Regions from separate parts of the Bacillus cereus group sp. BfR-BA-01316 genome, predicted to be linked through region 3. Evidence: predicted binding sites of a transcription regulator. Region 3 holds the regulator's gene; each other region holds the start of a gene.

Region 1 (3,286 bases), on a different contig from region 3:
ATATGAAAAAGCTTGAAAGTTATGAGCGTGCGAAATTGAAACGTGGTATTCGCATAAAATCAAAAGAAGGTTTTGTAAAGACAATCGAAAAAATGAAGCAGTACGCAGTGCAAAATAAGAAAAAAAGCAGCTCAGGGTGAGCTGCTTTTTTTCTTATTTATTCTTAGCTAAAATTTGTTTTGCGATTTCATCAATTAGCATGTCTTTTCCGATTGGATTGAATGCTTTCGTATTGAAGACTTCGTTTGATACTTCATATACGTGATTGTTTTTTACTGCTTTATTATCTTTCCAAACAGCGCTGTTCTTATAGTCTTCGTACGCTTTATCAGCTTCGCCGCCGAAGTTTACAATGAACATTTGATCAGGCTGGAATGCAACAAGCCCTTCTAGTGATACTTGTGCCATCGTTTGTTTTAAATCTGTACCTTTTGTTGCTGGAAGTTTTAAGTCGTTAAAGATGATGTCACCGTATCCGAAGCTACCGTATACACGGAAGTTTTGTGGTGTAACTGCAACGAACATAAAGTTCTCATCTTTTGTTTTCTCTATAATTTTTTTAGATAAAGAATCTGCTTTTTTATCGTAGTCTGCAATCCATTTGTCTGCTTTCTTTTCTTCGTCAAATAGTTTACCTACTTCTTTAAACTTACCGCGCCAGTCTTCTAGATTTGTTTCTAGAACAACTGTCGGTGCAACTTTTTCTAGTTGATCATAAATTTTCAATTGACGATTGTTTAAAATAATTAAGTCTGGTTTTAAAGCAGTAACAGCCTCTAGGTCAACTTTAGGTGCCCAGTACCAGCCGACTGCTTTTACTCCGTCTAGCTTGTCTGTTAAGTGATTTTGGATTTTATCTTTATATGTGTTTGCTGTGCCAACAGGTTTATGTCCAAGGATTAATAATTCCTCTGTTGATCCAGATAAGTCAACAATTCTCTTTGGATTAACTGGAATTGTTGCTTCCCCTTTAGCGTGTTTTACAACTTTCGTTTTCGGTTGTTCTTTTGTTTTTGATTCTTCTTTTTGAGAAGAACAGCCAACAATAGAAAGAACAACTAGCATGATAGTAAATAAAATAGATAATTTGCGTTTCATCCCGATGTAACCCCTTTAATTAGTATTGATAATCATTATCGACTTCTGTATAGTAATGTTCTTTCTGTCTTTATGTCAATAGAAAAAAACGGAAATTCCAAATAGGGAACGTTTGTTGGGGTAGTCTCGCTTTTCTCTTGTTAAATATGTTAAAATGGAATACATGATTTGAGAGGGAGAGATCGTATTTTGTTTGAATATGTTACAGGTTACGTGGAGTATGTAGGACCGGAATATGTCGTAATTGATCATAATGGAATTGGTTATCAAATTTTCACACCAAATCCGTATGTATTTCAAAGAAGTAAGCAAGAAATTCGTGTCTATACATATCATTATGTGAGAGAAGATATTATGGCACTTTACGGATTTAAAACACGTGAAGAGCGTTCATTATTTACAAAATTGTTAGGTGTATCGGGCATTGGACCGAAAGGCGCTCTTGCAATTTTAGCTTCTGGTCAAACAGGACAGGTTGTTCAAGCGATTGAACATGAAGATGAGAAGTTTTTAGTGAAATTCCCAGGTGTCGGAAAGAAAACGGCACGCCAAATGATTTTAGACTTAAAAGGAAAACTGGCAGATGTCGTACCAGATGCATTTGTTGATCTATTCTCAGATGTCGAAAGTTTTGATCAGAAGAAAGGTTCATCAACTGAGCTTGATGAGGCGCTTGAAGCACTAAGAGCACTTGGTTACGCGGAGAGAGAAGTTTCTCGCGTTGTACCAGAATTATTAAAAGAATCACTTACAACGGATCAGTATATTAAAAAGGCACTTAGTCTGTTACTAAATGGTAAGAGGTGAGTATAATGGACGAACGTCTCCTTTCAGGGGAATCTGGATACGAAGATGCGGATTTAGAGTATTCATTACGGCCACAGACGCTCCGTCAGTATATTGGCCAAGATAAAGCGAAACATAATTTAGAAGTGTTTATTGAAGCGGCGAAAATGCGTGAAGAAACGTTAGATCACGTACTTTTATATGGACCACCTGGACTTGGTAAAACGACGCTTGCGAATATTATTGCCAATGAAATGGGTGTTAACATTCGAACAACGTCAGGTCCCGCAATTGAAAGACCAGGAGATTTAGCGGCTGTATTAACAGCACTTCAGCCTGGGGATGTATTATTTATTGATGAAATTCATCGTTTGCATAGATCTATTGAAGAAGTGTTATACCCAGCGATGGAAGACTTTTGCCTTGATATCGTTATTGGGAAAGGACCGTCAGCTCGCTCTGTACGTCTAGACTTACCTCCATTTACGCTAGTTGGGGCAACGACGCGTGCAGGTGCATTATCAGCACCACTTCGTGACCGTTTTGGTGTACTTTCACGATTAGAGTACTATACAGTAGATCAGCTTTCTGCGATTGTAGAACGTACAGCGGAAGTGTTTGAAGTTGAAATAGATTCGTTAGCTGCATTAGAAATTGCAAGACGTGCCCGTGGTACACCTCGTATTGCGAATCGTCTATTACGACGTGTACGTGACTTCGCGCAAGTTCGCAGTGACGGAACGATTGCGATGGAAATTACACAAATGGCGTTAGAACTATTACAAGTAGATAAATTAGGACTTGATCATATCGATCATAAATTACTGCTTGGTATTATTGAAAAGTTCCGCGGTGGTCCAGTTGGATTAGAAACCGTTTCAGCAACGATTGGAGAAGAATCGCATACGATTGAAGATGTGTATGAGCCGTATTTATTACAAATTGGCTTTTTACAAAGAACGCCAAGAGGCCGGATCGTAACACCGCTCGCATATGAGCATTTCGGAATGGAGATGCCAAAAGTATGACGGAGATGCCAAAGCTGCTTATTACAGCGGGTATTTTACTCATTGTTGTTGGATTAGCTTGGAAGTTCATTGGAAGGCTTCCAGGCGATATTTTTGTGAAAAAAGGAAACGTTACCTTTTATTTTCCTATCATTACCTGTATTGTGTTAAGTATTGCATTATCTTTTATTATGTATATAATAAATCGATTCAAATAAGAAATAGGTGGATACAGTTATGGATATTAATCTGTTTGATTTTCATTTACCAGAAGAGCTCATTGCACAAATTCCGCTTGAAGAGCGTGAAACATCAAGATTGATGATGTTAGACCGTGAAACAGGAGATATTGAGCATAAACATTTTACGGACATTCTTTCTTACTTACATGAGGG
Region 2 (3,286 bases), on a different contig from region 3:
CCTAATGACATTTACTACCCCGTTCACATTTACACTCATTACACTTTCAAATTCTTGAGCGGTAACTTTCCATAGCGGTGCATTTTGATTAACAATCGATGCATTATTTATTAACATATCGGGAGCCCTATACCTATTAATAATACGACTTGCCCATTTACTAACTTGGTGATGATTTGAAACATCAATTATTTGAAAATCATGTGAAGCACCGTAATATTTATTAAGCTCTTCAATTTTATTTTTTGAGCGTCCACACCCTGCTATGTTCCATCCCAATTCATGAAACCTATCAACCATTGCACGTCCTAACCCTTGCGTTACTCCAGTAATAATTACAAGTTTCCCAATGTCGTTTCGCTCCAACTTCATCTCCTCCTTTCCATTAATATTACTCTTTTTATTCTTATTCAACTTCTCACTTAAGTATCAATTCATTTCATACTTTAGAAGTATTTTTGATATTACATATTACAAACAAAAAGAGTAACTATCATAGTTACTCTTTTTGTTTGTATCGTTATTATTTTTAAATTGTATCTTCTCTTCCCTACATTTCTCACATCGATAAATATAGATTACACCTTAATGAAAGTATATTTATGTTTATGGTTCGATTTATCCAAATACTTTTCAATCCACTTTTGCAACTTAACAGAGCCCACCTCTATCAAAGAATTTCCACCTAGTCTTATAGTATACTTTTATTTAGATTCTCAATCTCATTTTGCAACTTTTTAAATTGCTCAAAATGCATTGTTATAGATTGAATACTATTCCTTTCAACATTTTGCTTTACTAATAAAACGCCTGTATCGTGAAAAATCGCTTCAAGTTCTTTCCTTATAGATACTTTCGTAATATATGCTGTTTTAATTGCCGATAAAATTGCTATTTCATTAAACTTTAATTTTATTTCATTAGGACAAAATGCTTTTTCGATCAATGTAACATCATTACTATAAATAAAAGCAACAAGTTTACTTGATTCTGCATCTGTTAAATCCACTGTTTTTATAACATTATCCATTACATTTTGCTTCCTTTAATTCCGTATATATTAATTATTCAAATTTGTTCTTTTTAAAATTCAACTCTTCGTTAATTTTAACATACTTTTTGCTCGATTGATTAAACAAAGCTTCAAACATTTTTCTATTCCGGAATATTTGTCAAATGAACCAATTAGACTGTACCTTCATATAGTAATGCAAACAATTACTTATAAAGCAGGTGAAAATTATGCCCTCAGTTGTTGGGAATTTAGTTGTACAAAATAGTAACGGATCTTTTAACTTAGGTGATTTCTACAACGTTTCTCCAAAAGAGAATACGAAAGCTTATAACGGCTCTGGCGCATCTAACGTTGGTTTCGTAGTGAACACTTTTAGTGGGGTTAGCGCGACTAATACATTTGATTCTGATCTAGCAGATCAAAACCAAGTTGGTACGGCCTAACCAGATCTGTAATCATTTTTGTATAACATTTTAAAATTTGTCTATACTATACTCAGGCTGATACACAGCTATCGTCGATTTTTTGAGTGCCAATCTTTTTCTCCCTTTCCCTGGGACTAAGCAGCTAGCTTGCATCTAGCTGCTTTTTCATTTAGTTCTTCACCTCTTCAAAAAAATTAGGCTTTTACAGGTAGCCTGACTCACAGCCGAATTTTGAGGTGTAAATCTAATTGCCCGCAAATAGCTGGATAAATTAAAGAAGCTAAATTTCAAAATCCAGCTTCTTTCATGTTACATCAATTATATCCAAAATAGAAAATACATACGTTTTATAAAACGCATCTGTACAAACCACATTCTGCTGAATTGGATTTATATGAACCACTGTCATATAACTTGTAAGTATGTACCCTTCTTCAAAATATGTCACTAACATCTCTTCTTCAGAAAATAATGAAGTTAACAATTTGTCAGAAATACTTTCTTTCGCTTCATTCGTTATTAGTGGTCTTTGGACTTTTAATTTTTCTCCAATAATTTTTCTCATACTTAATAATTGTTCCGACATTACTGTAAACGGAACCCACTCTCTTCCTTTTTCCTGTATCTTTACATAATTCATTTTCTTTACTCCTCAATTTTCTACATCTATCTATTCATAAAAACAGAAACTTTACTTCTAAATACACTTTATCCATCTCTTATTTATATGTAGCGTAGCTTTCTAATTCAAAACTATTTATGCATTTGTAGAAATCTCCACCCTAAAAGAACATTTGTTCTAATTATACACAAACGAACGTTCTTTCGAAAGTGCAACATGTAAATTTTTCAAACAAAATGCAACTTTAATCTATGAAATTTATTCATACTCATTGATTACTTCCTTTTATTAATCAAATTTCTTTGCACTTCCTATCACATCATAGAATACGTGCAGCAACAATAAAAGCGACTCCACCTAATGTGAAGTCGCTTTTATTGAACTAATTATATTTCTAATTTTACTTTTCTATCCTAACTAACGTTCTTTCTGGAATACAAATTTCAGCTACATCTCATTAACCATCCTTCAACAAAAGCATATACTTTTATTATGAACGAACTCACAAAGCTTTAGAAACTTATGATGTAAAACAATTCATTCCTCATAAGTTTCATACATATCGACAATTACTACCATTCTTTAAATTATGTCCTCTATTCAATTTCTAAGAAAATATATTTAGTTTATATTTAACAAAATTAATTAACTACAACATTATCATTTCAACATTTTGCGAAGTAATTGCTTATTCCTTTTTATTTACACCAAAATTTTCTATTGTAATTCTTAATATTTAAATGTAATATTGTATTGTCTTACTATCTATTTATAACTCACACACTAACGAGAAAAGGGAACTCTATATGAGTTCCCTTTTCTATTGAAAATTAAAAAACAGAAATATAGCACTATGCTAAATCTCTGTTTTTCTTCTAAACCTTACTTCTCATCTAAGAATTTAAATGTATCTTTAAATTCATTATCTGTTACTTTAATATCCGCTTCTTTCAATAGATCATTGATTACTTGTTGTTTCCATTTACCTGTCGTATCTTGTAGTCTTTGTTGTTCTAAATCTTTTCGAATCGTATCTTTCACTTCATCAAATGGTTTCAATTCTTTTTTATCCGTCACTTTTATTATATGATAACCATATGATGTTTTTATTGGCTCACTTACTTGTCCTGCATCTAATTTATATGCAGCTTCCTCAAATTCTTTCACAGTTTGACCAGGGGCAAAACCAGCTATTTCTCCGCCCTGTTCCTTTGAACCACTATC
Region 3 (3,286 bases):
AAGATATTTTATTTGATTATGAAGAGCACTTTCAGTTTGGGATAGAAGAGGGGAAAACTGAATCAGAAATAATAAAGGGGCTTGGCTCTCCGAAGGTAATTGCGAAAGATTTGCTTGCTTTGTATCACTTTGATGAGATGAAAAAGGATCCATCGACTTCAAATATAACAAGAGCTGTCATGGCAGCGGTTGGACTTAGTTTGTTTAATTTTATTATTGTGTTAGGCCCATTAATTGCAATTATAGCTTTTATATTTTCCTTTTGGGTCGGTGGTATTGCTAGTGTAGTGACACCATTTTTCGTTATTTTAAAAGTATTTATGGGTACTTTTATATGGTTGGATCTTTTCGTTAGTATAACGTTTGTTGGAGTAGGTTTATTGTTATGTATTGTAGCTTATTATAGTACGAAGTGGTTTAAAAGATTATGTGTACGCTATGTAGTATGGAACTTCAAAATGATAAAAGGGGAGTAGATGATGAAAAAAATATTATTAGTAGCTATCGCTTGTATCATTATTGGAGTAATAGGGATTTCACAAACATATAAAAAAGCAGTAGAAACTGTAGAGAAAGGAAATAAGGAAGAAGTTATTAAAAACGAAACGCTAAAAAATGTAGAAGTTAAGTTAGATGCTGGAGATATTGTTGTCCAAAAATCTCCTGATTCCTCTTTTTATGTAAAGCAAACAGGAGACGTAAGTAAACAGGAGATTCGTATTGCTGAAGATGGTGACACATTAAAAGTCATAGGGGAAATAGAAAAAGGTGTTTCATTTGATTTTTCATTTTACAATTTCGGATTTCAAACGCCTACATTGACTATATTAGTACCTGAACGTTCTTATCAAGAGATAAAAGTAAATTCATCCGCTGGACAAATAGAAATAAGTAATGTGAAAAGTGACCGCGTAAGTGTTGAAACACTCGCCGGAGAAGTGGATTTGAAACATGTAACAGCAAAGAGTGTAGAGGGTTCTACAAAAGCTGGTGAGGTGAATTTTAAAAAAGTAATAGGGAAAGTAACAGCAAAAACGGCTAGTGGGGATATAGATATTATTGATCATGATTCTAAATATGATTTAGAGGCAAGTTCAACTGCTGGAGATGTAGATATTACTTTATTGGAAAAACCACAAGATGCAGTTATAACTGGGCAAACCGCTGCTGGAGACGTGACAATTTTTAATGAAGAAAATAAAAATATAACGATTGGTAATGGTAGTAAAAAGATTAGCGGTAAAACTGCTGCTGGAGATGTTACTATTGAAACGCGTTAATAATTAATGAAATGAAGTCTTTTGAATGAACGGAAATCTATCAAAATATAAAAAGAAGATAATACCCTATATAAATAAGGGTATTATCTTCTTTTTATTATTTTTAATGTAAATCACGATATACACCAATTACTTTTCCGATAACTGACACTTGTTTTAAAATGATAGGTTCTAGTGAAGAGTTTTCCGGTTGTAGACGGAAATGATCTTTTTCTTTATAGAAACGTTTAACAGTTGCTTCGTTATCTTCTGTTAAAGCAACTACAATTTCACCGTTGTATGCAGACTGCTGTTGGCGAACAACAACTAAATCACCATCAAAGATACCAGCTTCAATCATGCTATCTCCAGAAATGCGTAACATAAACACTTGATCTGCTCCAGCAACGATACTAGCTGGAAGTGGGAAGTGATCTTCTACACTTTCGACTGCTGTAATCGGTAAACCGGCAGTAACTTTTCCGACGATTGGAACTTGAATAACAGATTGTGTTTCTGTTTCCATTCGGTTGCTACCTAAAATTTCAATTGCGCGTGGTTTTGTTGGATCGCGTCGAATATATCCTTTTTCTTCTAGTCGTGATAAATGTCCGTGCACTGTAGAACTAGAAGCGAGGCCGACTGCTTGACCGATTTCACGTACGGAAGGTGGATATCCTTTTTCTTGTACTTTTAGCTTAATAAAGTCGAGAATGTCTTGCTGGCGTTTCGTTAACTTTTCCATGTTTTCTAACACCTCGTTTTCTTTCATTTTTCTTATTATTAAGTATAACATGCGAAAAAACATTCTACAAACATAAGTTCGAACGAAAGGCGAATTTATGATACACTATAAGGAAAATATAGTGAGAAAGAAGGGTTCAAAATGAATGCAATTATTTATGCACGTGTGAGCACAACAAAAGAAGAACAGGAAACATCATTATTGCGTCAAAAAGATGAATTATTGCATTTAGCTGAGCGCTATCAAATGGATGTTACAAAGGTAATTGAGGAGCAGGCTAGCGGTTATACAATTGAACGTGATGGCATATTAGAAGTGCTAGATACAATTCGAGATGAACAAGTTGATGTACTACTTATACAAGATGAAACGCGTCTTGGTAGAGGAAATGCAAAGATCGCATTAATGCATTGTTTACATAAAGAGGGGATAAAAGTTTATACGCACACGCATAGTGGTGAATTACAGCTTTCAGATTCTGATTCGATGGTGCTAAATATAATTGGGATTGTTGAAGAGTATCAAAGAAAGATCCACAATTTAAAAATTAAACGTGGCATGCAAAGGGCGGTAGAGAAAGGATTTCGTCCAGAGAATAATTTGAAAAATCGTCATTTAAGTATAGGACGTGAGAAAAAAGAAGTGCCAATTGAGGAAATTGTACGTTTACGCCGGAATGAATTAACTTTTGAAGAAATTGCAGCAACACTTCGTGGTTTTGGTCATGATGTTTCAAAAGCAACTGTACATCGAAGGTATGTAGAATATACAAAGCAATTGCTTGATAAAGAGGACTAACTATTGTATGATAATAATCAGTTTTGAGTAGAAGGGGGATTCGAGATGCCAAGTCACGAACTCATTGAACGCATTAACTTCTTAGCGAAAAAAGCAAAAGCTGAAGGCTTAACTGAAGAAGAACAACGTGAGCGCCAATCGCTACGTGAACAATATTTAAAAGGATTTCGTCAAAATATGTTAAACGAATTAAAAGGAATTAAAGTCGTTAACGAAGAAGGAACGGATGTTACACCGGCGAAATTAAAAGCTTTAAAAAAGCAAGATAATGCAAAATTAAATTAAAAGATGGGCATAGCCCATCTTTTTTTGATATTAATAGACAGATTCGCTATTTAATAACTTTCCAGTTATGATTTATTGTTGCTTCTATCGTTTTATGCTTCAATATATAGTTAGTGATAAGTTCAGACATATCTATTGGTATGTCTTTTATAACGGGCTTATTTTGATACATAAGGAAGTTTCCGCCACCACTTGCGCG

The links. Region 3 encodes LexA, which represses DNA repair genes until DNA is damaged. Its sites were predicted from a motif close to CGAACATATGTTCG; they were not measured.
Region 1: ruvA (Holliday junction DNA helicase RuvA) is a predicted target of LexA. The motif match lies at 1,204-1,217, and genes of this name have one in related genera.
Region 2: MR071_RS13945 (YolD-like family protein) is a predicted target of LexA. The motif match lies at 2,255-2,268, and genes of this name have one in related genera.

What each region holds. Positions count from the first base shown of each region.
Region 1 covers NZ_JAKUGX010000002.1:265,537-268,822, reverse strand. Annotated here, with positions in the region: gene MR071_RS03095 (BofC C-terminal domain-containing protein) at 1-140, shown strand, start outside; gene MR071_RS03090 (iron-hydroxamate ABC transporter substrate-binding protein) at 154-1,098, opposite strand; gene ruvA (Holliday junction DNA helicase RuvA) at 1,288-1,905, shown strand; gene ruvB (Holliday junction branch migration DNA helicase RuvB) at 1,911-2,912, shown strand; gene MR071_RS03075 (DUF2905 domain-containing protein) at 2,909-3,109, shown strand; gene queA (tRNA preQ1(34) S-adenosylmethionine ribosyltransferase-isomerase QueA) at 3,129-3,286, shown strand, end outside.
Region 2 covers NZ_JAKUGX010000016.1:41,651-44,936, reverse strand. Annotated here, with positions in the region: gene MR071_RS13960 (SDR family oxidoreductase) at 1-366, opposite strand, end outside; gene MR071_RS13955 (hypothetical protein) at 692-1,030, opposite strand; gene gerPF (spore germination protein GerPF) at 1,243-1,458, shown strand; gene MR071_RS13945 (YolD-like family protein) at 1,745-2,080, opposite strand; gene MR071_RS13940 (peptidylprolyl isomerase PrsA) at 2,945-3,286, opposite strand, start outside.
Region 3 covers NZ_JAKUGX010000034.1:37,234-40,519, forward strand. Annotated here, with positions in the region: gene MR071_RS21040 (DUF1700 domain-containing protein) at 1-476, shown strand, start outside; gene MR071_RS21045 (DUF4097 family beta strand repeat-containing protein) at 477-1,280, shown strand; gene lexA (transcriptional repressor LexA) at 1,384-2,004, opposite strand; gene MR071_RS21055 (YneB family resolvase-like protein) at 2,146-2,802, shown strand; gene MR071_RS21060 (DUF896 domain-containing protein) at 2,848-3,087, shown strand; gene MR071_RS21065 (bifunctional metallophosphatase/5'-nucleotidase) at 3,134-3,286, opposite strand, start outside.